3 regions of the Cytobacillus sp. FSL W8-0315 genome follow, and region 1 is predicted to be linked to each of the others. Evidence: predicted binding sites of a transcription regulator. Region 1 holds the regulator's gene; each other region holds the start of a gene.
The links. Region 1 encodes Rex, which represses fermentation and respiration genes when NADH is low (regulators of the CRP and FNR family bind a similar motif). Its sites were predicted from a motif close to TTGTGAAATATTTCACAA; they were not measured.
Positions count from the first base shown of each region.

Region 1 (9,885 bases):
AAAATAAGGTAAACTACATATAGATTATTCTCCTTAGGATTTATCCTAAGGTTTTTTTTCTTTATAGATTAAACCATAAAAGGTGATGAAACATATGAGTCAGTTTGAGTTTATCTCAAAGAAGCCAGAGGATACGATGGCGTTTTCGGAAAGGCTGGGCAGTCTGCTCCAGCCGGGGGATGTCCTTGCTCTGGAAGGAGATTTGGGCGCAGGAAAAACGACATTCACCAAGGGGCTGGCAAAAGGACTTAATATTACCCGTAATGTAAATAGCCCCACTTTTACGATTATTAAAGAATACCAAGGAAGATTGCCCCTGTATCATATGGATGTATATAGAGTTGAAGATTCTTTTGAGGATTTGGGGTTTGATGAATACTTTGAAGGCAATGGGGTCACAGTTGTAGAATGGGCTCATCTAGTTAAAGAACAGCTTCCCGAAGAGTTATTGACGATTTATTTATATCTTGATGATAATGACTCAAGAAAGCTTGTCCTGGAACCCCGGGGAAAAAGATATGAGGAATTGTGTAAGGAGATTATGTTATGAAGGTTTTAGCCATAGATACATCCAATTACCCTTTGGGAGTAGCTCTTCTGGATGGTGATCAGGTTATAGGCGAGTACATTACCAATGTCAAAAAGAATCACTCTGTTCGTGTTATGCCGGCTATTGATATCTTAATGAAAGATTGTGGTGTTACGCCAGCTGAGTTAGATAAAATTGTTGTTGCGAAAGGACCTGGCTCCTATACAGGCGTCCGAATTGGGGTTACAATTGCAAAAACTCTGGCCTGGACTTTAAATAAGCCGCTGGTTGGGGTATCCAGCCTGGAAATTTATGCGGCTTCGGCAGGCAGATACTTTAATGGCGTCATATCTCCTTTGTTTGATGCACGGAGAGGACAAATATATACTGGCCTGTATCAATATAAGGAAGGGCAGTTAGCATCTCTTATGAAAGACCAGCTCCTTCTTGCAAAAGATTGGGCAGCAATGCTTTCTGAGCAGCAAGAGAAGGTCCTTTTTATAGGGAATGATCTGCCTTTACATAAAGAGGTATTTACAGAATCCCTTAGAGACCTGGCGGTGTACGCTTCGCCTGCAGAACATAATCCAAGGCCGGCAGAACTTGCCTTGTTAGGCAGAGACAGAGAGCCTGAGGAAGTTCACTCTTTTGTTCCTAATTATATTAGGATTGCGGAAGCTGAAGCCAATTGGATAAAAGCAAACCAAGAAAAAAAGCTATAGTGATGAGGAAGCGAACGTATGAATAAATCCTTAACTTTCCGTTTTATGAATGAAGAGGATATTGATGATGTTTTGGAAATAGAACATAAGTCCTTTGCAACACCCTGGAGCAGGGAAGCCTTTTTTAACGAATTAACACAAAATCAGTTTGCATTGTATGTTGTTTTAGAAGAAGAAAATAAAGTTATAGGCTACTGTGGAGCATGGATCGTAGTGGACGAAGCTCATATCACAAATGTTGCGCTGCTCCCTGAATATCGCGGGAGAAAGCTTGGAGAAGCTCTTATGCGAAAGTTAATGGAGATTGCGTCTGAAATGGGGGCCATCACGATGACTCTGGAAGTAAGGGTATCTAACTTCACAGCTCAGGCCTTGTACCGAAAGCTTGGTTTTCAAAATGGAGCCATAAGGAAGAACTACTACACTGATAATCAAGAAGATGCTTTAGTAATGTGGGTGAATTTATAATGAATAAAGATCAATGGATCATGGGGATTGAAACAAGCTGTGATGAGACGGCTGTTGCCATCATTAAGAATGGCCGTGAAATCTCAGCCAATATAGTTGCATCCCAAATAGAAAGCCATAAACGTTTTGGGGGAGTAGTTCCGGAAATCGCTTCCCGCCATCATGTTGAACAGATAACTATAGTGTTGGAAGAAGCATTATATAAGGCAGGCATTACATATTCAGATCTTTCAGCAATTGCTGTGACTGAAGGACCTGGCCTTGTAGGCGCGCTGCTGATCGGGGTTAATGCCGCTAAAGCAGTTGCTTTTGCTCATGGTATCCCTCTTGTAGGCGTGCATCATATTGCTGGACATATTTATGCCAATCGATTGGTTGAAGAAATGGAATTTCCATTACTGTCCCTGGTAGTCTCAGGCGGTCATACAGAGCTTGTCTATATGAAGGAGCATGGCCATTTCCAAGTGATTGGAGAGACAAGGGATGATGCTGCAGGAGAGGCATATGATAAAGTTGCCCGGACATTAAATCTGCCATATCCAGGCGGTCCTCACATTGACAGACTCGCTCATGAAGGGAACCCGACCATTCAGCTTCCGAGAGCATGGCTGGAAGAAGGTTCATACGATTTTAGCTTCAGCGGCTTAAAGTCTGCCGTTATCAACACTGTTCACAATGCTGAGCAGCGTGGTGAGACCATTGTGCCGGAAGATCTTGCTGCAAGCTTCCAGGAAAGTGTCATTGATGTCTTAGTAACGAAAACAGAAAGAGCTGTTGAAGAATATCAGGTGAAGCAGCTGCTGCTCGCAGGCGGAGTTGCGGCGAATAAAGGACTTCGAGCTTCTTTGGAAAAGAGGTTTGGGGACAAAGCGGAGATAAAGCTTATTATTCCGCCATTAACATTATGCACAGATAATGCAGCGATGATTGGTGCAGCAGGAAGTGTGCTGTTTGAAAAAGGACAATTCGCCGGACTTGATTTAAATGCCAATCCCGGTTTGGACATCACTATCCACAATGATAAATAAATTAGGAAAAAGTCCCCGACCGCATAGGGGGCTTTTTCTGTGGATAAAATCATTTATTTCAGAATATTATGTTGGTAATGTGGATAAAAACAGTTTAAATTGTGGATAATGTGGAAAAGTCTGTGGAGAGTATATATAACTGCGTTTTTCTTGTGATTATCTCTGTGGATAATAGAAAAGACTGGCAGTGACTATTCTACCAGTCTAAAAGTTATGAATTTTCTTTTATTAATCATCAGCTAAAAGTGTCCATTCTTCCATCAATTCTTCCAGCTTAGCTTTTGCTTGATCAGTTTCATTTGTGATACCCATCACTTTTTCATGGTCTTGATAAACATTCGGATCACAGAGAAGCTGGTCATTCATATCGATTACTTTCTCCAATCCTTCTATTTGCTCTTCAATTTCTTCCATTCTTCTTTTTCGTTGGCGTTCGAGCTTTTTGGCTTCTTTATCCTGCTGATAATTATTTTTGTCCTGCTTAACAGGCTGTGATGCCGTGGATTCATCTTGCTCATTAAGTGCAAGCAGTTCCTCTTGTTCCTGCTTTTTTTCCACATAATAATCATAATCGCCGAGATACTCTGTTGCCCCAATACTGGAAAGTTCAACTACCTTTGTTGTGATTCTGTTGATAAAATATCGGTCATGAGATACAAAGAGAATCGTTCCAGGATAATCGATCAATGCATTTTCAAGAATTTCTTTGCTATCCAGATCCAAATGGTTTGTAGGCTCGTCGAGGATTAAGAAATTGGCTTTCTGCATCATAAGCTTCGCAAGCGCAAGACGTGCCTTTTCACCGCCGCTCAGTGTTGAAACAGTTTTAAGAACATCATCACCAGAGAAAAGAAAGTTCCCAAGTATTGTCCGGATTTCCTTTTCCGGTTTTAGCGGGTATTCATCCCATAATTCGTTCAGGACTCTTTTATTGCTGGTGAGTTCCGCCTGTTCCTGGTCATAGTAGCCAATTGTCACATTGGAACCGTACTGTATCTCCCCGGAAAAAGAAGAGATCTTTTTGATGATGGTTTTGAGCAAGGTGGATTTGCCAATTCCATTGGGCCCCACCAGTGCAATGCTGTCACCTCTTGCCAGTCGCAGTGAAATATTCTCGCTCACTATCTCTTCATAGCCAATAGCAAGAGAATGAATATTTAAAACCTCATTGCCTGATTGCCGTTCAATGTCAAAGCCAAAAGAAGCTGATTTCTCGTCTCCCAGCGGCCTGTCCATCACGTCCATTCTGGCAAGCTGCTTTCTGCGGCTTTGTGCCCTTTTGGTTGTGGAAGCACGGGCAAGATTTCGCTGGATAAAATCCTGCAGCTTAGCGATCTCTTCCTGCTGTTTCTCGAATTGCTTCATTTCTCTTTCAAAGTTAGCCGCTTTTTGATCGAGATAGGAACTGTAGTTTCCTGGGTACTTTCTTATTTGGCGGCGGGAAATCTCGTAAACCTGGGAAACGACCTTATCAAGGAAATATCGGTCATGGGATACGATTAGAATGGCACCGTTGTATCCCTGCAGGTACTGTTCGAGCCATGATAATGTTTCAATATCCAGGTGGTTGGTAGGCTCGTCCAGTATTAAGATATCAGGCTTTGTCAGCAAAAGTTTACCAAGGGCCAATCTGGTACGCTGTCCGCCGCTCAATGATGAAATTTTAGTGTCATAGCCCATTGAGCTGAAGTTGAGTCCGTGGAGAATGGAACGGATATCTGCCTCATATTGATAGCCGCCATTTTCTTTGAAATCAACCTGAAGCTTGTCGTATTCTTTTAAGATGCGTTCATAGGCATCAGAGTTATTTAGGATATCAGGGTCTGCCATTTGTTCTTCAAGGCTGCGAAGCTGTTTTTCCTGCTTCTGCAGATGACTAAAAACAGTCAGCATTTCATCCCAAATGGATAACTCTGATTCCAGGCCGGTATTTTGTGCAAGATAGCCAATTGTTACTTCCTTTGGCTTTATAATCTCACCGGAGTCATATGTCATTTGTCCGGCAATAATTTTCAAAAGGGTGGACTTTCCTGCACCATTGCGCCCTACTAGCGCAATCCTGTCCCTGGTTTGTACTTCAAGCTTTATATTGGTTAAAATGGGATCAGCGCCAAAATTTTTCGCCAGCTGATTGACTTGTAATAGTATCATGTTCTTTCACCTCGGGTATAGAGTAAGTGTAACTCATTCATATATGTTCGGCAATAAAGGAGACAGGACTATAATCCCTTCTGCAGGGCATTCAATCAAGACAAAAGGCAAATAAATATGTGAGGAACAATACAAAGCACATACAAAGTAACAGAAAAATAGTGTATGATTTTGAAGAGAGGTGTTTTGAATGGCGGATTTTACTCATTTTAATCAAGAGGGCAGGGCAAAAATGGTGGATGTCAGCGATAAACCTGAAACGGCAAGAACAGCCATTGCTCAATCAAGTATTACTCTTAATCAGGAGATATACGAAAAGATAACATCCAACTCTATGAAAAAAGGGGATGTACTCGCTGTTGCACAAACTGCAGGCATTATGGCGAGCAAGAAAACATGGGACATTATTCCGATGTGCCATCCGCTGCCGCTTAAGGGCGTGGACATTTCATTTTCATGGAAGGCGGAAGAGGAAGAGTATGTCCTGATCATTACTGCTTCTGTAAAAACGAAGGGAAATACGGGTGTGGAAATGGAAGCGTTAACAGCCGCTTCTGTCTGTGCGCTGACCGTTTATGACATGTGCAAGGCTGTAGATAAAGGAATGGTGATTGGGCCAACCTTTTTAATAGAGAAAACAGGCGGAAAAAACGGAGATTTTAAAAGAAATTAATTCATCATAAGAAATGGGGATGGACGAATGGCCAATGAACCAATTAAGATACCGCAGGCAACAGCTAAACGGCTGCCTTTATACTACCGCTTTCTAAAAAACCTTCACTCATCAGGCAAACAAAGAGTCTCTTCAGCAGAATTGAGTGAGGCGGTAAAGGTAGATTCTGCAACAATCCGCCGCGATTTTTCGTACTTTGGTGCGTTAGGAAAAAAAGGATATGGATATAATGTGAATTACCTGCTGGGCTTCTTTCGGAAGACTCTTGACCAGGATGAGCTGACTAAAGTAGCTTTGATCGGGGTAGGGAATTTAGGAACAGCCTTTCTTAACTATAATTTTCTTAAAAATAATAATACCAAAATAGAAGTAGCCTTTGATGTTGATGAGAGTAAGGTTGGCACGAAAATCGGTGATGTACCGGTCCATCATATGGATGACCTTGAAGAAGTTATTATAAATAATAATATTCAGGTGGCGATTTTAACGGTGCCGGCACCGCCTGCCCAGGCTATTACCGATCGGATGGTGAATGCGAAAATAAAAGGAATCCTTAATTTTACACCTGCGAGGCTCACTGTGCCAGCCTCGATTCGGATTCACCATATCGATCTGGCAGTAGAATTGCAGTCACTGGTTTATTTTCTGAAAAACTATCCGGAAGAAATGTAAAAAAATGAGCCTTTTGGGGGCTCATTTTTTCATTTTATTTTTCATTTTAAAATGCAGGCCAACCATCCGCAGTCCGGTGCCAAAATCGAATGTGGCAATTATAATCAGAAAATAAGTAAAGAATCCCCAGGTTTCTTCATGCTGGATATTCTGTATGGCTATAAAAGTGAAAAGGCATCCGAGAAGGATGTAAATAAAGCCTGAAAACAAAGGTGTGCTTCTCATCAAAATCCCCCAGTAAGTTTAAAACTCTGCAAAGCATTTCCCTATGCTAGAAAAAGCTGATAAAGCTCTGCATTTTTTCCATTTCTTCTAACCATTTTTGCATATTATCCTGATTCAGCTGGATAACCGCAACAAAGGTGTTCATCGCCACATGGGCAAAAATCGGCACAATAATCCGCTTCGTTTTGACATATAAGAAAGCAAAGGTGAACCCCATTGCCGAGTACAGCAGTACATGTTCAGGCTCGAAATGGGCAAGTGCAAAAATGACTGAGCTGATCAGGGCCGATAAGAAGAAGTTGAAGCGCTTATGGAGAGAACCGAAAATAACTTTTCTAAAGACAATCTCCTCAAGTATTGGCCCAATGACCGAACTAATTAAGATAACGATTGGCGATGCTTCAATAATCCGGATAATCTGCTGCGTATTCTCAGATCCCATTTCAATCCCAATCATATTTTCAATGCTGGCAGCAGTAGCTTGAGCGATCAGGGCCAAAAATATACCCCCAACTGCCCAGCCCGCTGAGCTTGCTGCGGAAGATGCATCCCTATCCAGGCCTTTTTTCATCTCTTTTCTTAATAATAGAAGCGTAATGATCAGTGTAACCGTAAAACTGATGACAAGCCAGTAGGCTACAGCCAGGATCTGCATGTTTTCGGGGTTCTGTCCAAGGGCATCTGCAATAAATAACACAAGCGGAACGCCAAACAAACTGGACAGCTGCATGGCAATATAAGCTATTAATATAAACCAATATTCCTTCTTCAAAATGTTATACTCCTTATTCTGAGTGTTGGAAAACAAGTCCTAAAGCCATTGTACTCTTAATAAGGAGCGGGTTTCAAATATCAGCATCAAAGCAGGAAAATACTATGGGTAAAGTGAAGAGTTCCGAAGCATACTTAAGAGGTTGTCTGTGTCGAAAAATAGCGTGTATGGGCGAATGAAATTTTTTCTAAAAAATTTAAGCTTCACCCTTGCAAATAGAAATGAGATTCATTAATATAATAATTGTGTTAGCACTCATACAGAGAGAGTGCTAATAAATAAAAATATTTACATATTATTTGAGGAGGTTGTTTCACTTGTTAAAGCCACTAGGTGATCGAATTATTATCGAGCTTGTTGAAACTGAAGAAAAAACTGCAAGCGGCATCGTACTGCCGGACACTGCTAAAGAAAAGCCTCAAGAAGGTAAAGTTGTAGCTGTAGGAACTGGCCGCGTTCTTGAAAATGGTGAGCGTGTTGCCCTTGAAGTTGCTGACGGCGATCGTATCATCTTCTCAAAATATGCTGGTACTGAAGTGAAGTACGAAGGCAAAGAGTATTTAATTTTACGCGAAAATGACATTCTTGCTGTAATTGGCTAATCGCCGATCAGACGAAGATTATTAAAGAATAAAGCTAAAATTTTTGAGGAGGTTTTTATCAATGGCTAAAGAGATTAAATTTAGTGAAGAAGCTCGCCGCGCGATGCTTCGCGGTGTGGATTCCCTTGCAAATGCGGTAAAAGTAACTCTTGGACCTAAAGGACGCAACGTGGTTCTTGAGAAGAAATTCGGTTCTCCACTTATCACCAATGATGGTGTGACAATTGCGAAAGAAATCGAGCTTGAAGATGCATTCGAAAACATGGGTGCGAAGCTTGTTGCTGAAGTAGCAAGTAAAACAAATGATGTTGCCGGTGACGGTACAACAACTGCAACTGTTCTTGCTCAGGCAATGATCCGTGAAGGCCTTAAGAACGTAACTGCAGGCGCTAACCCAATGGGCATCCGCAAAGGAATCGAAAAAGCAGTTGTTACAGCTGTAGAAGAATTAAAAGCTATTTCTAAGCCAATCGAAAATAAGGAATCTATTGCTCAGGTTGCTGCAATCTCTGCTGCTGACAATGAAGTTGGCCAGCTGATCGCTGAAGCAATGGAGCGCGTTGGCAACGATGGTGTTATCACAATCGAAGAATCTAAAGGATTCACAACTGAGCTTGATGTGGTTGAAGGTATGCAATTCGACCGCGGATATGCTTCTCCATACATGGTTACAGATTCTGATAAGATGGAAGCGGTTCTTGAAAACCCTTATATCTTAATCACTGATAAGAAGATCACAAGCATCCAGGAAATCCTTCCTGTACTTGAGCAAGTTGTACAGCAAGGCAAGCCTTTATTGCTTGTAGCTGAAGATGTTGAAGGTGAAGCACTTGCTACACTAGTTGTGAATAAGCTTCGCGGAACTTTCAACGCGGTAGCAGTAAAAGCTCCTGGCTTCGGTGACCGCCGCAAAGCTATGCTTGAAGATATCGCGATCCTGACTGGCGGTGAAGTAATCACTGAAGAGTTAGGCCGTGACCTTAAGTCTGCTACAATCGACTCTTTAGGACGCGCTACTAAAGTAGTTGTTACAAAAGAAAACACTACAATCGTTGAGGGTGCTGGAGACAGCGCGCAAATCGGCGGACGTGTGAACCAGATCCGCACTCAAATGGAAGAAACAACTTCTGAATTTGACCGCGAAAAATTACAAGAGCGCCTTGCTAAACTTGCTGGTGGTGTTGCAGTTGTTAAAGTTGGTGCTGCTACTGAAACTGAATTAAAAGAGCGCAAGCTTCGCATCGAAGACGCCCTTAACTCTACACGTGCTGCTGTAGAAGAAGGCATCGTTTCCGGTGGTGGTGTTGCCCTTCTAAACGTATACAATAAAGTGGCTGCTATCCAGGCTGAAGGCGATGAAGCAACTGGTGTTAACATCGTATTGCGTGCGATGGAAGAGCCTGTACGCACAATTGCTCACAATGCCGGTCTAGAAGGTTCTATCATTGTTGACCGCTTAAAGCGCGAAGCAGTTGGAACTGGCTTCAACGCTGCTACTGGCGAGTGGGTAAACATGATCGAAGCTGGTATCGTTGACCCAACTAAAGTAACTCGTTCAGCTCTTCAAAACGCTGGATCTGTTGCAGCTATGTTCTTAACTACTGAAGCAGTAGTTGCTGACAAGCCGGAAGAAAACGCTGCTCCTGCAATGCCTGATATGGGCGGCATGGGCGGAATGGGCGGCATGATGTAATTTAAAGCGTTGAACCCAACGTTTTAAAGCATCATCCACCAGGACATAGGTACAGGTTTTCTTGTCCTGCTGTTCCCAAAACTGTTTATAACAAACAAAAAAGGAATTCCTATTCGGGAATTCCTTTTTTTATTTATTCTTTGTCCGAACCCCCGCCAAAAGTTTCGGGAATCATCGTGAAGCCTTCAATCACAGTATCTTCTTCCACTTCGATCATCAGATAGCGCTTGCCGTCAAAATGGACTTGTTTTACATATCGAAGATCTTGCGGGCAGATGGATATGTTGGCTGCCTTCGTGCTGATTTTTATTGATTTTGAATTAAATTTGGGCAGGACGCTGGTTGCCTTT
Region 1 is NZ_JBBOOC010000001.1:439,115-448,999, reverse strand. It holds gene tsaE (tRNA (adenosine(37)-N6)-threonylcarbamoyltransferase complex ATPase subunit type 1 TsaE) at 95-550, shown strand; gene tsaB (tRNA (adenosine(37)-N6)-threonylcarbamoyltransferase complex dimerization subunit type 1 TsaB) at 547-1,251, shown strand; gene rimI (ribosomal protein S18-alanine N-acetyltransferase) at 1,270-1,719, shown strand; gene tsaD (tRNA (adenosine(37)-N6)-threonylcarbamoyltransferase complex transferase subunit TsaD) at 1,719-2,747, shown strand; gene MKY20_RS02395 (ABC-F family ATP-binding cassette domain-containing protein) at 2,976-4,898, opposite strand; gene moaC (cyclic pyranopterin monophosphate synthase MoaC) at 5,089-5,571, shown strand; gene MKY20_RS02385 (redox-sensing transcriptional repressor Rex) at 5,599-6,243, shown strand; gene MKY20_RS02380 (YdiK family protein) at 6,265-6,468, opposite strand; gene MKY20_RS02375 (CPBP family intramembrane glutamic endopeptidase) at 6,515-7,240, opposite strand; gene groES (co-chaperone GroES) at 7,558-7,842, shown strand; gene groL (chaperonin GroEL) at 7,904-9,535, shown strand; gene MKY20_RS02360 (DUF4317 domain-containing protein) at 9,669-9,885, opposite strand, start outside.

Region 2 (9,885 bases), 340 kb from region 1:
TCATTCTGAACCTTTTACGCAGTCCCTCAAGAACGCGAGTGAACCTTTTCCCCTTGTACCCAGACTTCCCGAATATGCTCCGGACGGACGAGATACATGACTTTTTGAAAAATATCATCTAACGCTTCACTTTCGGTAAAGATGGGGAGGCTTGCTCCCGGCACTTTCGTATCGACTATTTGAACGTCCCATGCATAGTTCTCCTGAATTCGCCCAATAGGCAGACTTAAGCTTTCTCCGCCGCCGGCTGTAGCCAGGTAAAAGGCTTCATGGATGGAAAGCCGGGAGTCCGGCACTCCCCGTTCCTCTGCAGGAAGAGCAGAATTTACTCCGTCCTCCAGCATTCTGGAGGAGACAACAGCCTGTTTGGCATTATCATAAAGACTTGGAGTTGCGCCAGCTGAAATATCAGTCCCTAATCCAATATCAATTCCCTTGGCCATAAAGCGCTTGATTGGAATCACGCTATTGGCAAAGTAGGCATTGGACAGCGGACAATGGCTGATTGCGGTGCCTGTACTGGCAAATAGCTCTGCATCATGGTCATCCAGGAAATTGCAATGTGCCATTACCGATTTTTCGCCTAATAATCCGAAATCATGCAGGGCTGCTGCATCATGCTTGCTGAAACGTTCCTGTACATAGATGTGAGCCCAGTCACTTTCGCTGCAGTGGGATTGAATATGTGTATCATATTTGGCAGCCAGTTCACCCAGGCCCTTTAGTGCTTCATCTGAACAGCTTGGTATGAATCGCGGTGTAACGACAGGATACACGCCTTGTTTGACCGTTTTGGCCAGCTCCTTTACCGCTAAAATAAACTCCTCCGTATCGGCTAACGCTGTTTTCGCATCTGCATCCCGATAATAGTCTGGATTTTGTTCAGGATCATCCATGACGACTTTACCCACTAAGCCCCTTTGCCCTTTTTCCGCACATATTTTCGCTAATAATAAACTTGCCTGTTTATGAACGGTAGCAAAGTAAAGGACCGTCGTGGTTCCATTTGCAAGCAGTGTATTCACGAGATCTTCATAAACCTTCTTGGCAAAAGCCAAATCTGCATATTTGGACTCTAATGGAAATGTGTATGTGTGGAGCCAGTCATAGAGGGGAATATCCAAAGCTGTCCCTGATTGAGCCCATTGCGGAGCATGGACATGCAAGTCCACAAAACCAGGAAGGAAATATTGCCCGTCTGCTAAGCGGTGAAAGTTCTCCTGTCCTTCATAGGCAGCGAGCAGGGATGGGTAGTCCTCATGCTCAGGATCCGCGATTTTTTCAATTATCCCATTTGAATTCACGAAAAATAAGTAATCTTTTAAAATATTTATTTTCTTAGGAGAATGACTAGAAAAAGCGGTTCCATGAAAAATATACGTATATTTACTCATATATACCTTCCTAACGTTCGTATTTTGTGCTACTATAGTCATTGTAAAGGAAAGAGTAAACTCAGTCTAGCAGAAAAGTATTGTAAAAAATCTTGTTGTCATTTACAGGAAAGTTATTGTAAGATAATTTCAATCAAAAAATTAAATAGTGTTTTTCATATAATCGTAGGGATATGGCCTACAAGTTTCTACCCGTTTACCGTAAATAAACCGACTATGAAAAGCAGGAACAGGATGGACAAAGACTCACTTGGAATTCGTCTGTTCTTTTCGTACTTCGATTTTTTAAGCTCGAGGTATATGCTTTTTTACATTTGGGAGAGAGCATATACGTTGGGCTTTTTCTATTGGTCTGTTTAAAGAAACAGTGATTATATGGATATCATAACACCAACAGGGGGTTCTAATGATGGATGCAAGGACTGAAAAACGAAAAACAAACAGCAGTAAAACGGGAAAAGAGGTTTCAGTTGGACAATCCATTTTTCTGGGGCTGCAGCAAGTATTGGCGATGGATCTTTTCATTCCGCCGATGATTCTAGCAGGATTATTGTCCTTTTCCGTTCCGGATAGTGCTCTGTTAATACAAATGACCTTTATTGCCTGCGGAATTGCCACAATCATTCAAGCAGGATTTGCTATGAAGCTTCCAGTCATGCAAGGGCCATCCTTTGTACCGCTTAGTGCACTGGCAGCCATCGGAACAACTTCTGGAATCGGTGCGATGATTGGCAGTTTGATCCCCGGAGCTTTGCTTGTTGCCTTATTGGGCTACCCGCTTAAAGTATTCAGCAAGGTCGTCAGGAAATTCATCCCTCCGATTGTAGCGGGGACAGTCATTGTCGTTGTTGGGCTTTCATTAATGCCGAGTGCGATCAATTCTATCTACTCGGCACCAGGAAACTTTGGAGAAAATATATTCGTTGCAGCTGTGACAGCGGCTGTGCTGATTTTCTGCATGTATATTGGCGAGAAGTCCCAATCGAAACTGAAATACATTAAAATCGTATCCGTTATTTTATCACTAGGTATTGGATCAATTGTTGCTTCATTCTTTGGGTTAGTCGACTTCTCATCGCTGGGTAAGTCGGCGTGGTTCCAGATGCCAAGCCTGTTTGCCTTTGGAGCTCCTGAATTTGATCTGCATGCGATTCTGATTATGGCAGCCATCTATTTTATTGTCACAATCGAAACAACTGGGACGTGGTTTACGGTTAGTAAGGTGACAGGGGAAAATCTGGATGATAAACGTTTAAATGGCGGGGCATTTGGAGAAGGGCTGGGCTGTTTTATTGGTTCCTTCTTTGGGGGAACACCGGTAACAGGCTACTCATCCAATGCCGGCATCATTGCCATCACAGGAGTGAAAAGCCGCAGGCCAATTATCGCAGGCGGTGTGATTATGATTATCCTGGGCATGATGCCAAAGCTGATGAATTTAATAGCATGCATTCCCGGGGTTGTCATCAACAGTGTGTTTGCCATTTTATGCGTAGTCATCATGATGAATGGATTCAAAGTGATTAAGGAAGTGGCCTTTACAGAACGGAATATGCTTGTGATCGGTGTGCCGATTATGCTTGCCCTGTTTGCCGTGCTAATGCCTGCTGATGTGTTAAAAGGGCTGCCTGACATTGCAACCTATTTTGTCTCATCAGGTACAGCCATCGGAGCGATTACAGCGCTGGTTCTAAATCTGGTTCTGCCGCAAAAGCTTGAAGATAGTGTAAAAACAAATGAAGTAACAGTACATGTCAATTAAAGTCGCGAAGGGAAGTGTCGCTATGCAGCAAGATCGATTATGTAATGAATGGCATCCAGTATGCAAAGCAGAGGAATTACTGGAGGATCCCAAACAGGTATTTGTCCTTGGGGAGCGTGTCGTCATTTTCCGCAATGAAAAAGGGGTTCACGCATTTAAGGATCTTTGTATCCACCGGGGGGCAGCCCTTTCCCTTGGAAAGGTGAAGAACGGAAATCTGGTCTGCGCTTATCATGCCTGGGAATACGATTGTACAGGTGCCTGTGAGAAGATTCCTGCCCTGCCGAGCGGCAGAGCCATTCCAAGTAAAGCAAGAGCAACCGTTTACCATTGTGAGGAGTATCTGGGGCTGATCTGGGTTAACTTAGGGGAAGATCCGGCGCCGCTTGTTTCCTTTCCTGAATATAGCATGGAGGGGTACCGGACTGCAATTTGCGGCCCCTATGAGGTAAAAGCAAATGCCCCAAGAATTATTGAAAATTTCCTGGATGTTTCGCATCTTATGTTTGTACATGAAGGCCTGCTTGGAGATGAGGATCATGCGGAGGTTGTCGATTATAAAGTTGAATTTGTTGATAATCGCTTAATTACTAGTAAAATCCCGGTCTATCAGCCGAACCCTGACGGACGCTCCAAAGGCGGGTATGCTGACTATGTGTATGAAATCCTTAATCCAACTACCGCCCGTTTTACAAAAACAACGGAAGGATCGGATGATGAGCTGACGATTCTGCTAGCTGTCAATCAAGAGGATCATGAGCAGGCCAAGGCATTTATGCTGTTGACCAGAAACTATGATCTGGACATGCCGGATGAGCCTTTTATTGAATTTCAGGATACGATTTTTTATCAGGATTTAGATATCGTCCAAAGTCAAAAACCAGAGCTTCTGCCGCTTGACTTACAGGCAGAGCTGCATCTTAAGTCAGACGCCCTTACTATTGCCTATCGCAAATGGCTAAATGAGCTGGGTGTGGAGAATGGCACAAATCCCATTCAGGATGAAGCACGGAAAAAAGTATTAGTGCAATAATGATCAGTGCCAGCTCCCCGCTATGCTGCAGCTTACAGGGGGGCTGGCACTTCTTATCCACTCCTTAATTGTTTGAAAAAAGTTTGAGGAAAGACTTGCGCAAAAACAAAAGCACTGATATATTTTAAATGTGAAGCATTTCACAAATAACTATATCGATATTTTTTTAGTTTAATATGTGAATTAATTCACATAGATTTAATCACCTAAATAAGATGAAATCAATAGAATATTTTTTTATGATCTCATGTGAAATATTTCACAATTAATTATTGGAGGAACTTATTATGAATTTAACATTAGGAAACAAAATTGTATTAGTAGGAAATGGCGCTGTTGGATCAAGTTATGCTTATGCCTTATTAAATCAGGGCTTATGTGATGAGTTAATCATTATTGATGTAAATGAGGAGAAAGCAAAAGGAGATGTCATGGATTTAAACCACGGCATTGCCTATGCTCCAACGGCTATGACGATTAGATATGGTTCTTATAAGGACTGTAAGGATGCCGCTCTTGTGGTGATCTGTGCAGGGGCAGCGCAAAAACCGGGAGAAACACGGCTGGATCTCGTGAATAAAAACGTTAAGATCTTCAAATCCATTGTAGAGAGCATTATGGATTCTGGATTTAATGGGATTTTCTTAGTTGCAGCAAATCCAGTCGATATCTTATCTTATGCAACCTGGAAATTCTCTGGCTTGCCTAAAGAAAGAGTCATCGGGTCTGGAACCATCCTGGACTCTGCCAGATTCCGCTATTTATTAGGGAAAGAATTTGATACGGCAGCCGTAAGTGTCCATGGGTATATTATCGGTGAACATGGCGACTCCCAATTCCCGGTATGGAGCTTTGCCAATATTGCCGGAACCCCGGTAGCTGAGAGATTAACAGAAGAAAGAAAAGAAGAAATTGCTGTCCAAGTCCGGGATGCTGCATATGAAATTATTAACGCAAAAGGTGCAACCTACTATGGAATTGCGATGGGGCTGGTCAGAATAACAAAAGCCATCTTACGAAATGAGAATGTGGTATTGCCGGTTGGAGCATTGTTAGAAGGAGAATATGGCCAAAGTGATGTGTTTGTCGGGATTCCGTCACTTATCACAAGAAACGGTGTGAAAAATATTGTTGAGCTGTCATTGACAGAGGATGAAAAAAGGAAGCTTGCTAGATCTGTTCAAACCTTAAAAGACATCCAAAATTCAGCATTATGACGAGTTGACATCTTAGATCCAAAGGAGCAGATCATATGTTAGTGGAAACGTTCAATCCTTTTCATAACCTGGCTATTTCCTCCCTGGTGGCAGCTATACCGATTCTGTTATTTCTGATTTGCTTGACGGTATTGAAAATGAAGGGTATTCATGCAGCACTAGTAAACTTAGCTGTCACTTTTTTCATCGCTCTTATCATCTTTAAATTGCCATTCGGAGAAGCGGCAGGAAGTGTTATTCAAGGTGCTGCATCAGGAATTTGGCCAATTGGCTGGATTATTGTCATGGCTGTATGGCTATATAAAATTTCGGTGGCATCAGGCAAGTTTGATATTTTGCGCGGAAGCATCGCAGGAATTTCCCAGGACCAGCGCATTCAATTTCTTCTGATCGGATTTTGCTTTAATGCCTTTCTCGAAGGAGCTGCCGGCTTCGGCGTACCGATTGCCATTTGTGCCGTGCTGTTAGTGTCACTGGGCTTCAAGCCTTTACAGGCAGCCATGCTCTGTCTCATCGCAAACGGTGCTTCAGGCGCCTTTGGTGCGATTGGAATACCGGTCGGCATTGTCGATACGTTTGGGATTCCAGGGGTTACTTCCATGGATGTGTCGATCATGACAGCTCTGACACTGCCGATTATTAACTTTACCATTCCCTTTTTATTAATATGGCTCATTGACGGGATTAAAGGAATTAAGGAAGTATTCCCGGCTATCCTGATCACAGCTGGGGTTTACACTGTGGCACAAGCAATCATCACGATATTTATAGGCCCGGAGCTTGCTGATATTATTCCTTCCTTATTAGCAATGGGTGTATTAGCGTTATTTCTGAAAAAGTGGAAACCAAAAAATATCTTTTTGCTCAATGGGAAAGAGTGTCGATTTGAACAGCATTCCTTAGGTAAAATTGTTAAAGCATGGTCACCATTTTATCTATTGACCCTATTTATTTTAATATGGAGTTTCCCGGCATTTAAAGGTCTTTTTGCTGAAGGGGGCCTGCTGGAATTCACAGTCATTAACTTCGATATACCCGGATCTTCTCTTAGTGTCAGCATCAGCTTAATAGGAGCAACAGGCACAGCAATCTTATTGGCAGGCTTAACGACAATCGCAACGACTCAAGGCATCAGTATGGGTGAAGGATTCAAGCTTCTCAAAAAGACCGTTTCAGAGTTTTGGATTCCGATTATCATGATTTGTGCCATTATCGGGATTTCAAAGCTCATGACGTACGGAGGAATGACCGTCACTTTGGGTGAAGCCGTTGCAACCACTGGAACTATATTTCCACTGCTATCACCCGTTTTAGGCTGGATTGGGGTGTTCATGACAGGATCTGTCGTGAACAATAATACTCTATTTGCGCCCATCCAGGCGACTGCCGGTCATGTGATCGGAACCAACTCATCCTTATTGCTCTCTGCCAATACGGCTGGAGGCGTGATGGCAAAGCTCATCTCTCCTCAGTCCATCGCCATTGCCACAGCAGCTGTTGGCGAGACAGGAAAAGAAGCCGATTTGACGAAAATGACATTGAAATATAGCTTTGGATTGCTGGTGTTTGTTTGTATTTGGACATTGATATTGTCATTATTTTTCTAGATAAAAAAGAGACATGCTTAGCAAAAGCCTGTCTCTTTTCATTTCAGGTGCTTGGGGAATCCAAAAAACATGGATCAAACTCTAGGATACTTTTACACTATTTCATGCCAAAATTCCTATTCAACTAATTGCCCGAGTCCTTTAAGATAAAAATAGAAGAAAATGGAAATTATAATACGGAGCTGATTCTGTTGAAAGTTCTTGAAGTAGATTCCTTGCTTGCAGGAATCCACGAAACCAGCAATCAATTATCCATCCTTAAAGATCAGGTAAGTCAAGTTCAGGTATCCATCCAGGAACTGGTGTCTCTTGAAGATGCGTTCAAAGGACAGGGCGGCCAGGCAATACGGGCTTTTTATCAGGAATGCCACCAACCATTTTTGCAATTCCTTGAATCCTGGATTGACGAGTATCGATCCTATTTAAAAAGTTTCATAGGTTCATTGGGTAATCTTGAACCCTCCCCTTCAGGCTTTATCCGCCAGGAATTTCTGGAGCATGAACTCCAACAAGGGCTTAGAAACACTCTTCAGATCACTGCTGAGCTGAGAGAGGAAGCGAATGAGATCATGAAGTCCGTAAGCGATATTGTTGCGCTTCCGCGGCTGGAGGTTGGCCGCTTTATCCAGGCAACAAAGAGCGCTGAGGACTCAAGCCGCGAAACAGTTCAAAAATTGGAGGATTTTGACCATCGGGAAACGGGTGCACTGGACCCTATCCTGCATGATCTAAACCTCATGAACCAGTACATTCAAAAAATAGCGGGCATGTTCCAAAGCAGCAGCTTATCTCTGGCCCAATATCAGCCTAAATCTCTAAACTGGAAGGATTTCCACGAGGAAATATCGAATCCCAATCCAGAAAGCGGGCAAAGTATTCTTCAAGATATAGCTGAAGGAGCCATTGAGGGGGCATCCAAAGCTGTAGGTGATACATGGGATGGGCTGAAGTCGACCTATGAACTAGGCAGAACCATTATGGGACCGTTCAGTCCGCTGTTTTTGGGCAGTGAATTGCTGTTTAACCGTGACCAGCTATTAGAAAACCAAAGGAAGCACCAGGAATTTTACTTAGGCATTTTAAATGACCCTATAGGAAAAGTGAGCCAGGCTCTGGATATGCCGAAATATATATGGTCCGCTGTCACCAGCGCCTGGGAGCGGGATGTCATAAGTGGAGATGTCAAAAGCCGGACAGCCTTCTTTACCTATGGTCTGACTTCCCTTGGAATTGGCATTCTGGGGGATAAGGGGATTGGGAAAGCTGGAACCGTTGCCAAGACGGTTCGCCAGGCTGGTAAAGGAGAGAAGGCACTTCCGATTTACACGCCGATTCAGAGACCTGCCTTGGCGGGAGGACTGGTTCAGCGCCCGGTGCCTTATAATGTTCTTCATGACCCTTTGACGCAGATAAAGACTGTGACGGAGAAAGTGTATGGGGGCAAGGGTACGAAGGATACCGTAAAAATTGATTATGATTTAGCTAAAAATTATATTAGAGATGTTGAGTCGAAAACAGGATTGAAACTTCATAAAAGACAAATTGAAAAATTAAAGGATGCTTTAAGGGATAATAAATATGAAAAGATGACCCCATTGGAAACTATAAAACACAGAAGTAAATTCAATGGTGTAAAAAATAAATTGATTGATGAATGGGAAGTGAACACGGGGCAAACATGGCCAAGGTATACTGAGGAAATTTATGATAAAAAAGGGAGGTTAGCAAGGGATATAGGTCAACCCTATGATGCTCACCATATAATAGAAAATAATTTTGGTGGTCCTCACGAATGGTGGAATATACATCCTGCTAAATTTCCTGATGAACATCAGGCAGGGATTCATGGTAAAGGGTCTCCATCAAATAAATTATTTCCAAGGAGGTAGTTTTAATGGCTAAATTTGATTTTGTGAAAAATGGTAAGCATAAATTTATTAAACTACAAGAAAGTGAACTGTTAAATGCAGAAGAGAGACTTGGGTTTACGTTACCCAATGAACTTAGAAATTTTTACTTAGAAGTTGGCTATGGCTTTATAAAAGGAATCAATGGTAATGCGATAAATAGAATTATGGATCCAGACACTATAGCTGATATAACGCTTAGAGAAGATATTTACGAGTTTGATCCAGATTTAGAAAATATATATGAAGAGGAAGATAAATTAGTGTTTTTTGAAAAAAACGAGGGGGTATATTTAACTCTTGACTTAAACACTTCTAATTATACTCCTGTTTATTTCTTTGGGATAAAAATAGCTGATTCATTAGAGGAATTTATAAGAAAGATTGATGAGGACGATGAATACTTTATGGCTATGGTTGATTAATAGTGTAGAATTTAAGTAATATATACTACTGTAAATAGGAGGTTAAAGTTCACCTGGCGGGAATGGTTATACGTGAAAAAACGATATTAAATTCCTTGAACTGATATTTCCCTAAATACTTCATTTTAAGAATCGCCAAACATGGTTGGTTCTTCCCTTTTATATCCTTAAATATGTTTTCAAATCCATTATTTGAATTATTAATTGCAGTAAAGTAATGAAATATTAAAGAGTTTATTGCTTAGATTAATGACTGATTATATAGTTTTTTCTGTATTGTAAATTAAAATTATGACCATCTTGATTGGCCAAAGCCATTTAAGGTGGTCTTTTTTTTGCTACTCGAAAAACCAGAAGGATCCCCGCGCCGAATGTGAAACACAATCAACATTCACTTTTTTGTCCTCTTGAAGCCAGACCATAAGAGCAAGAATGAGGACGAAATGAATATCGTTCCTTGTTAAAATGAGTCCAACAACTTTAGGAGGAGATAATAATGAAAAAAATACAGAAATTTAATGAGCTGCATTTTTCAAATGA
Region 2 is NZ_JBBOOC010000001.1:781,087-790,971, forward strand. It holds gene guaD (guanine deaminase) at 27-1,394, opposite strand; purine riboswitch at 1,530-1,631, shown strand; gene MKY20_RS04275 (nucleobase:cation symporter-2 family protein) at 1,801-3,156, shown strand; gene MKY20_RS04280 (aromatic ring-hydroxylating dioxygenase subunit alpha) at 3,179-4,189, shown strand; gene MKY20_RS04285 (L-lactate dehydrogenase) at 4,477-5,406, shown strand; gene MKY20_RS04290 (L-lactate permease) at 5,442-7,013, shown strand; gene MKY20_RS04295 (ribonuclease YeeF family protein) at 7,205-8,902, shown strand; gene MKY20_RS04300 (SMI1/KNR4 family protein) at 8,908-9,345, shown strand; gene MKY20_RS04305 (isocitrate lyase/PEP mutase family protein) at 9,842-9,885, shown strand, end outside.
Region 2: a site for Rex is predicted at 4,437-4,454, ahead of MKY20_RS04285 (L-lactate dehydrogenase). Genes of this name have one in related genera too.

Region 3 (9,885 bases), 3.0 Mb from region 1:
GTGATATAGAGGAAATTAAGAGAAAGCAAAAAATGTTTCTTACGCAATTTCTTGGAGGACCGCCACTTTACAGCCAGGAGTTTGGACCGCCGGCCATGAAACAAAGGCAATGCCATTTGATATTACACCTTTAAGAGCACAAAGATGGCTTGCCTGCATGAAAGATGCTTTCAAGGAAACGGAGCTGGATCAAAACCCTTCATCCGCTCTATTCTATGATCGGCTTTTGCAGGTGGCGGCCATTATGGTAAATAGTCCAGAATGAGAAAAGACCTTCCATCCGGAAGGTCTACTATCAGTTGGGTTAGAAATTATTATTTTGTTAGGTAAGCTCCAGCACTTTTCCAGTTACAGAGATTCAAAATATTCTTTTGCATGTTCTACCGACTGGAACATTTTAACTTCTGTCACCTCTTTTTCATCATATGCTACTCCGAGAAATCCATCCGCAAGCTGCAGGATATCAGCAGATGATGTGTTTTCATCTTCGACGGTAACTGTTTCTTCCATTTCAAGCTGCCCTTTTTCCGCCCAAGATTGAACTTCGGCCGAGTAAGTATCAATATTCATTCCCTCATCAATGCGGTCATCCAATTCAGCAACTGAGAGAGGCTTTTCTTCACCTTCTGTATTCACAGCTTCATTATATTCCTGGCTATTAGTTGAATCATTCTTTGCTCCTTCCTTATTTTCTTCCTCTGCACTGCATGCTGTCATCAGTATGCAGGCGGTAAAAACAAGCATCCATTTTCGCATAAGAGTTCATCTCCTTTTTTAATTCTTCTAAGCTAGTAATCTATTACCCCAATTTTTGGTCTGCATTCATCATAAAAAAAATAAAGCACCCGCAAAAAGGTGCTTCAGCTACTTATTTCTGAGCTTTTCTCTATCAAGTGATTGAGGCGGCTTTTCCAGCCAGCCGTTGTCAATCATAATTTTTGCTCCTTCATCTGCAAAATTTCCGACTTTGATCATCATTTTAGCATATTGAATAGCCAGGTCTTTTCGAATGCTTGCCCCGATGGCTATTCCAAAGTCCATTACGCCGACCGCAGTTATGCTGGCGATCAGAAACATCATTAATCTATCCGAAAAAGGTGAGATGGTTGAGTCTGTAATAGACCCATCCCATGTGCTTGGATATGCCACATCGTCATTTTTTAAGACATTGAGAAAATATTCCGCATGCTCCAGGCTCATATCATAGCCTCTTTTGAAATAATCGCTTATGACTTTTTGTTTAGCTACCTGGCTGAATGCCAAAAGCATAGTTTTAGCAATATTGGATAACTCGATATTCGTACCCAAATGGGCGATTTCGATGGCCAGCAGCTGCCTCTTTTTGCCTGCAATTCCGCCAAGGAAACGATGGTTTGATACATATTCTACTTTTTTAGGATAATCTATATATGGTGATCGAATGAATATTCCCTTTTCCTCCATGGCCTCAGCGGCCATATCAAAAAGTTTCTCTGTTTGCTCATAGTATTTTTTAAACATGCTGCGAATGTCTTTTCTTGCAGAAACTGATTTAGCAAGTGAATAGGCATTCAATCCGGTTCTTCCTAAATGATGCATGAATCTAATATAGGTTACGTCTGAAAATAACCTGGGTGTGTCATTGTGCAGGTCTTTTTCATTGAATCCATCAGGTATGGGAAAATCTTCTTTTTGAAAGAGTGAGGAAATGTCGTCTATGTGATCCTTGGCGATGGATAGCGCATATTTCAAAACCGGCAAGACATCCGGATCTTCATTTGTTTTTATATAGTGTTTTATGCAGCAGACTGCTGCTGTATCAGCTACATAGGTGTTCCAGAGCATGGCCATTTCAGAAGATATTAATTTAGGGGTACTCCCGCCTTTCATATTCTCACCAGCCGTTTTAGTAAAATTATATTTATATACTATCAGCTTTATATTAGCCTTTATTCGACATTTTCATTCTAATATGTGGTAATTCATTTCCATTATTGTTTTTCAGTGTGCGCATAAAAAAGAACCGGCCAGAAAATGGCTGGTTCCTCCAATTAATTTAACTCAAGTTCTCCTGCTTTTTTGAATCCATCTATATGGTAGGCATCCACTTTTTTAGGGGAAATGCTATATATGTGGTCGCCGATATAGATAAGCCTTTCAATTGTATCTTCCCATTCTTCATAAATTGCATTTTCTGTCTGATGGGTTATTTGTCTTTGAAGCTCGATTCCATTTTGGGCAGTAATTTTGTATATTAACGCACCCTGGTAGTCGAAATTTGATTCAAACTGGCTTCCTTCTTTATTTTGATAGATTGAAATCGGAAATCCATATAGATTTTTCTTTTTATGGATAAACAGAGCTTTGTGATCGTGATTTAAAGGTGAATATGTTCCGCGTCCTCCTATTATTTCTGTATCTTTTTCAACTGGCTTATTGGTATTGCTTACATCGAATAAAGATATTTTTACACCGTCTGTTGTAATAACAGGCTGGCTGCCTGCTCCTTTGCCTCCTGTTATCTTCGTATCATGTCCGAAGCCAATGAGGTGGTTTTCGTCTAATGGGTGCAGGTAATTGCTGAAGCCGGGAATTTTTAACTCACCCAGAACAGAAGGTTTTTCCGGATTTGATCCATCAATGACAAAGAGCGGGTCCGTTTCCTTAAAAGTAACCATATAAATACGGTCATTCATAAACCTTGCAGAATAAATCCGTTCTCCTCTAGCCAGGTTTTCCAGCTGTCCAATCTTTTTTAAATTCTTATCCAGAATATAAAGGCTGTTGGAAGAAGGGGTTCTTTCGTCCCAGGCCTCTCCTTTGGTTGTTACCACTCTGAAGTTTTCATTATATTCATCCATTGAAAACTGGTTTAAAACGGTGCCTTTTATTTCAGTTGATGTCTGGAACTCTACTTTTCCGTCTTTTATATTGAATTTATAGATGCTCGTATCCGGATGGGGCATCTGTCTGTCTCCGATTGTTTCATTATTGTAATTGGCTGCTGATAAATATAGATTATTATGGGACATATAGAATTCATTTCCGCTGCCTAAGTAGCTTGTGACTGATAGTGGCTCTTTGTCGGCTCTTAAATTCAATACAGCTACATTAATATAATTTGCGTTTTGGGAACCTGGAAAATATTTTATCTCATTATAATCGACGATCTGCTGCTCCCTGCTCTCGGCAGTATCAAAATAACGGGGACGCATATCTGCATTTTTATTTCTTTCCAAAATCCAATATTCGGGAAAATGACTTGTAATCAAATATACCTTTCCATCCATTAGCCTGGAAGCAAGCAAACTGCCTTCGATATCTGCTTCTCTGATTTGTGCTGGATTTTGTTTATTATCGATATTGAAAACAATCGTTTTTGTGGAATGAAATGCAGGTGCAATCTTTTTTTCTGAAGCAGGTTTTCCTATGTGAACAGGAGCATCTTTATAGCTGTGGCCCATAACAATTAATTGATTGCCTTCTATAAATAGCTGATAGGGAGAGAATTCCTGATTAAATGATAATTCAGATTCCATCTTCATTTTGTCAGCCGGGATGGCCTTAATAATCTGGACTTTATTATCAGTAATTTTGTATATATGCGTACCATCCGTTTTTATCAGATCAGCTTCATCTATACCGGCTACTTGAACATTTGTTGCGGAAAAGTCTGCACCTGCAGAATCTGCTGAGCTCTTTTCACTGCTGCTCTCCTCGCTCACTGCCATATCCCTTCCAGCAAGGAATGTCCTTTCTTCATTGAGCATTTTTGAAAAGTAATCGTTCAATTTATTTCTTGAGCCGATTGCCGGCAGAGTATCTATAACTTTGAAAGCAGTTTTTACTGATTGATTCAGGTTTTGTCCGCCCTTTGTTTTGATATCTTTAGTAAGGACCAATGTATAGTTTGGAGAATTTAGATTATATCCTTCATCAGGCGGTTGAATTTCGATGGATTTATTATTATTTTCCAGTGAGACTTTAACCTGCTCTTTTCCGCCCTCCTCATTCAAAATATAAACGGAGCTGTTGTTCACACTATCTGGATTAAGTTCTTTTGAAAACGTAACTTCCCACACCTTATTCTTTAAAACTGTCACTTCTTCATTATTTTCTGCCAGGTTACTGACAATTTTTAACCTGTTAAGAAACGAGAAGTACGCCAATAAAATAATGATCAGTGTGATTCCGCCCAGAAAAATCCATTTCTTCTTCATGAAAGACACCCCTTTTTAAGTAAGTTGACGGGTTGAATCTTCCAATAGTTACAAATTAATTTTTATAAAATTTCTGAAATTAATGAATTTTCCTGGCGGTAAAGGTAAAATTTAATTTATTACAGTGCAGGAAGAAGGTTTTCTCAAATGCTGGATGGGACAAACAAAAAGTATGGTTTTTTAATGCTGATTTTAGCGAACATGATTTGGGGAGGGAATTTTGTTATAGGGAGAATTGGTGTCGATTATTTTCCGCCGCTGCTCTTTTCCCTAATGCGATGGATCATTGCATTCTTGCTTTTAACTCCTTTTATGGTCAAGAAGCTAAAAAGAGATTGGAACATAATTTGGGAGCATAAGCGGATACTTTTGCTATTGGCGGTGACAGGTGTTGCCGGTTACAACACAATCATTTATTTTGCGCTGCAATACACCACATCAATTAATGCATCTGTGGTAAATAGTACTACACCGCTTTTTATCGCCATTCTAGCCATATTTATTTTAAGAGAAAAACTTCTAGCCCACCAGGCAGCAGGAATTCTCCTGTCAGTCTTTGGAATTTTATATATTATTTCAAAGGGATCGATTGAAATGTTTCTTTCATGGAAAATAAATGCCGGAGATCTATACGTATTGGCAGCAGTCATTATGTGGGCATCGTATTCGGTAATTGGCAAAAAATATTCAAACGTTTTGCCTGTGCTAACTTCTTTTTATGCATCAACATATATCGGCATTTTACTATTGGTGCCTTTAAGCCTTATTGAATATCTAGTGATGGAAAAAACCCCTGTCTTCACCTTAACTTCCGCAGGAATCTTGCTGTATGTTGGTTTTCTGGCTTCAATTATGGCTTTTCTATCCTGGAATTTTGGAGTTTCCTTAATAGGAGCAGCCAAAGCAGGGGTTTTCCTGAATCTTCTCCCTATTTTCGCTATCATTTTCGCATTGTGTTTTACGGAGGAAAAATTGTATTTGTATCAGATAATCGGCGGAGGCATTGTCACCTTGGGGGTAGTTATATCTTCTAAAAAAACTTTGCGATTTAAGAACCATGTTCAAGAAAATAAGTCTTCAGCATAAAAAATCCCCTCAGTTCCTGACTGCGGGGATTTTCCATATATATTACCAATCCTGGGTTCGTTCTAATAAATGATCAATTTCTACATGTCTGATCATATAGCCAAGATCTTCTTCGGCAATTTCCGATGTGGCTTCCAATAGCTGATCAATATCCATTTGCACCAATCTCATAACCAGACCTCCTGATTTAATTAATGAATGAATGAATCTATAATCTCTTTCTGCTATACTATTCGCTTTGTATTAGACAGGTATGGGGGCAGCTGAGAAATTTATCAGTATTAATTACCCAGATTTCTTAGGACCTAAACATTCATACAAAGAACAAGATTGAATGGCTGTTCACTATTCGTCACACCTCAGCCGGAAAATTAATAATATATAATGAGTTTTAAAAAATCTTATCAGGGAATAGAGTCATAAAATACATTGCAATTTGAAGGTGTCTATTATGAAAACTAACTTTAATGATTTTGCAAAGCTTTTGGAATCCGCTCTTGATAAAGGACAAACAGATAATGAAGTGACCATTCATGAATTGCTTGATGATATAAAAAATCAGCTTGAACCTTTAATCAACAAAAAGGAAATCGGCTAATGCGCCGATTTCCTTTTATTTTCTTATAACCATTTGTGTGCTTTTTGAGCCATCTAAGCTGAGATATGCGATTCATTTGAAACGGAAAAACGCTTGCTGCAGAAAACATGCGTTTTTATTTGCAGTTAGATCATTTGACCAGCTGTTCTGTGTATGGCTATGACTGCATCTTCAAGCTGCTTTTTAGTAACATCATAGTGAGTGACAAAACGCACATAAGAAGGTCCGAAAGTTCCTGAAAGCACTCCCTCAGCTTTTAACTTTTCAACAAATTCCGATGAGTTCATTTTAAGGTTTTTTACATCAGCCACAATGATATTTGTATCTACTTGATTTACGATTTCAATCCCTTTGATTTGTCCAAGCTGCTGTGCAAGATATTGAGCATTTTCGTGATCCTCGGCTAAACGCTCTCTCATATTCGTTAATGCAACAATTCCCGGAGCTGCTATGATCCCAGCCTGGCGGAGTCCCCCTCCCAATCTTTTGCGCCATTTTCTTGCTGCAGCAATAAATTCTCTGCTGCCTGCAAGAATGGAACCAACAGGTGCTCCGAGCCCCTTAGAGAGGCATACTTGCACAGTGTCGCAATGATTGGCCATTTCAGAAGCCGGCAGGTTTAAGGCTGCGGCTGCATTAAACAGTCTTGCCCCATCAATATGTACGGGAATATTATTCGTTTTGGCAATTCTGTATATTTCTTCCATATTATCAATAGGTATTACGGCACCGCCAGCTCTGTTATGGGTATTTTCCAGACAAATCAATCCTGTTTCCGGATAATGCTGATCTTCTCCCCTAATGGCATACTCCACTTCTGAAGGATTCATTGCACCTCTTATCCCATTTAGCGTCCTTGTCTGGACTCCGGCAAAGGCAGATGAAGCGCCGCTTTCATAATAAAAAATATGGCTTTCTGCTTCAAGAATAATTTCATTGCCCGGACGGCAATGTGTTAAGATGGCAATCTGGTTTCCCTGTGTGCCGCTCGTTACAAACAGAGCTGCCTCCTTACCAAGCACCTCAGCAGCTGTCTCTTCCAATTTATTTATTGATGGATCCTCTCCATATACGTCATCCCCAACTTCAGCTTCATAAGCAGCTTTCCGCATTTCTTCAGTTGGCTTTGTAACCGTATCACTTCTTAAATCAGTCATTTCCTCACCCTGTCCTTCTCTATTATTAGTCCATGTTACTGTACTATTCAGTATTTTTCAACAAAGAGAGAATTCATTTAATTAATTCTTGTATGGAGAATTTTATTTGGTGGTTTTTTGCTTGAATATGGATGTAACATAAGATAATTAGGGTGTCGCATTAAAGTTCAAAATTTGTTCAAAAGTTGTTTTGATGACCAAAACCCTGTAATAATGCTATTTGAACAAAAATATAAGCTGTCCAAATAGCTTACATTTATTTCCTTCCCACTTTTGTCACAACTTTTCACATTTGCTTATGTTAATATCATTTACACAGTGATAACTAAGTTAAATAAAGGTTTTTAAGGATGCTTATGTTTACCAGCTATATATTTTTTTGGCATCTTTGTGAAAACCCGCACATTATTTGTGAATTATTTAACAATAGTTTTTGTCAAAAGGAGATGAAACATCAGATGAAGAAAATGCTGCTCTCTTTAACAGCCCTATTGCCCTTAATGGTTTTAAGCGGCTGCAATATGGTTGTATTTGAACCTCAGGGCCCCGTTGCAAGAAGCATTACCGAATTAATTAACTGGTCCCTGATCTGGATGCTTCTTGTCGTTGCAGTCGTGTTTGGATTATTCGGCTACATTGTCTGGAAATACCGTGAACGACCTGAGAATAAAGATTATGAACCCCCTGAGGAGCATGGAAGTACACTACTTGAAATTATTTGGACCGGGATTCCGATTTTAATTGTCATCGCCCTAACAATCCCGACAGTAAAAACACTTTATGCGCTGGAAGAAACACCTAAGGGCTATGAAGAAAAAGAACCTATTACAATACATGTAACATCTGCTGACTGGAAATGGATCTTCAGCTATCCTGAAGAAGGCATTGAAACAGTGAACTATGTCAATATTCCTGAAGATACGCCGGTTCTCTTTAAAATGACATCTGCCAGCACTATGCAATCTTTCTGGGTGCCTGCACTTGGCGGACAGAAATATACGATGCCCAAAATGGAAACTGAAATGTATCTTGTCGCTGATAACCCTGGATCATATGAAGGACAGAACACGAACTTTAACGGCCGCGGCTATGCGGATATGAAGTTTGAGGTTCTTGCTCAAACACAGGAAGATTTTGACCAATGGGTTGACGACGTTAAAGAAACAGCACCTAAACTGACTGAGAAAGAGTATGAAGGGCTGCTGAAGCCTACGCATTTAGGAAGACTGACATATTCCAATACTCATTTAGAATGGGTTAACCATGCTGATCCAAATTCGAAGGCTTATACAAATCCTGAGCTCTACAGAGGCCATGGATATCAAGGTAAAACATTCGAAGAAGATGACAATTATAAAAATGAGAATCCAAACGTAATTGAAGGTCATGGTGAAGAAGAGAGCCATGATAGTCAAGAAAACCATGGAGGTGGCCATCATGGGCATTAAATGGGATGAGTTTTTTATTACTGGGGACCCCCTTATACTAGGTTCACAGATTGCTATTTTATTAACGATGATTGGTGCAGTCGCTGCCATCACGTATTTAAAAAAGTGGAAATACCTCTGGACCGAATGGCTGACTACAGTTGATCATAAAAAAATCGGTATCATGTATATCATCTCCGCAGTATTGATGTTTTTCCGCGGCGGGATGGACGGCTTGCTGATGAAAGCTCAGACAGCACGCCCTGAAATGGAATTTCTGAATTCACAGCACTATAATGAAATTTTTACAACACACGGCGTTATTATGATTCTTTTCATGGCAATGCCATTCTTGATTGGATTAATGAACGTTGTCATTCCGCTTCAAATTGGTGCGCGTGACGTTGCCTTTCCGCAGCTGAATGCACTTAGCTTCTGGCTGTTCTTCAGCGGAGCTATGCTATTTAATATTTCTTTTGTTATCGGGGGATCGCCTGATGCAGGCTGGACATCTTACTTCCCTCTTGCAGGCAAGGAATTCAGCCCTGGAATCGGCAATAATTTTTACGCAGTCGCGCTGCAAATTGCTGGTATCGGGACACTGATGACAGGTATAAACTTTATCGTCACGATTTTGAAAATGAGAACAAAAGGCATGACACTAATGAAAATGCCGATGTTCACTTGGACTACCTTTGTAACATCCATTCTGATTGTGGCAGCTTTCCCTATTTTCACAGTTGCATTGGCACTGATGACATTCGACCGTCTGTATGGAACACACTTCTTTACAGTATCAGGCGGAGGAATGGATATGCTTTGGGCTAACCTGTTCTGGCTTTGGGGACATCCTGAAGTTTACATTGTTGCCCTTCCTGCATTCGGGATTTTCTCAGAAGTTATTGCCACTTTCTCAAGAAAATCATTGTTTGGATATAAATCAATGGTATTTTCCATCCTTGGAATTGCCCTTTTAAGTATGGTTGTCTGGGTCCACCATTTCTATACAATGGGATCAGGCCCTGCTGTAAACTCTTTCTTCTCCATCACGACGATGGCGATAGCCATACCGACTGGAGTCAAGATGTTTAACTGGCTGTTTACGATGCGTAAAGGCCGCATAAAAATTACTTCCGCCATGCTTTGGGCACTTGCATTCGTCCCATGCTTCGTCATAGGCGGGGTTACTGGCGTAATGCTTGCAATGGGTGCAGCGGATTATCAGTATCACAATACATTATTCCTGGTTGCCCACTTCCACTATGTATTAATTCCAGGTGTCGTATTTGCGGTATTTGCAGGTCTTTACTACTGGTGGCCAAAAATGTTCGGCTTCATGCTGAATAAAAAAATCGGTAAATGGCATTTCTGGCTATTTGTTATCGGCTTTAACGTAACATTCATGCCTATGTTCTTCC
Region 3 is NZ_JBBOOC010000001.1:3,421,685-3,431,569, reverse strand. It holds partial or broken gene MKY20_RS17525 (globin domain-containing protein) at 1-265, shown strand, start outside; gene MKY20_RS17520 (hypothetical protein) at 349-756, opposite strand; gene MKY20_RS17515 (DUF3231 family protein) at 865-1,869, opposite strand; gene MKY20_RS17510 (beta-propeller domain-containing protein) at 2,031-4,199, opposite strand; gene MKY20_RS17505 (DMT family transporter) at 4,347-5,285, shown strand; gene MKY20_RS17500 (hypothetical protein) at 5,328-5,456, opposite strand; gene MKY20_RS17495 (hypothetical protein) at 5,737-5,883, shown strand; gene ltaE (low-specificity L-threonine aldolase) at 6,009-7,040, opposite strand; gene qoxA (cytochrome aa3 quinol oxidase subunit II) at 7,499-8,488, shown strand; gene qoxB (cytochrome aa3 quinol oxidase subunit I) at 8,478-9,885, shown strand, end outside.
Region 3: a site for Rex is predicted at 7,450-7,467, ahead of qoxA (cytochrome aa3 quinol oxidase subunit II). Genes of this name have one in related genera too.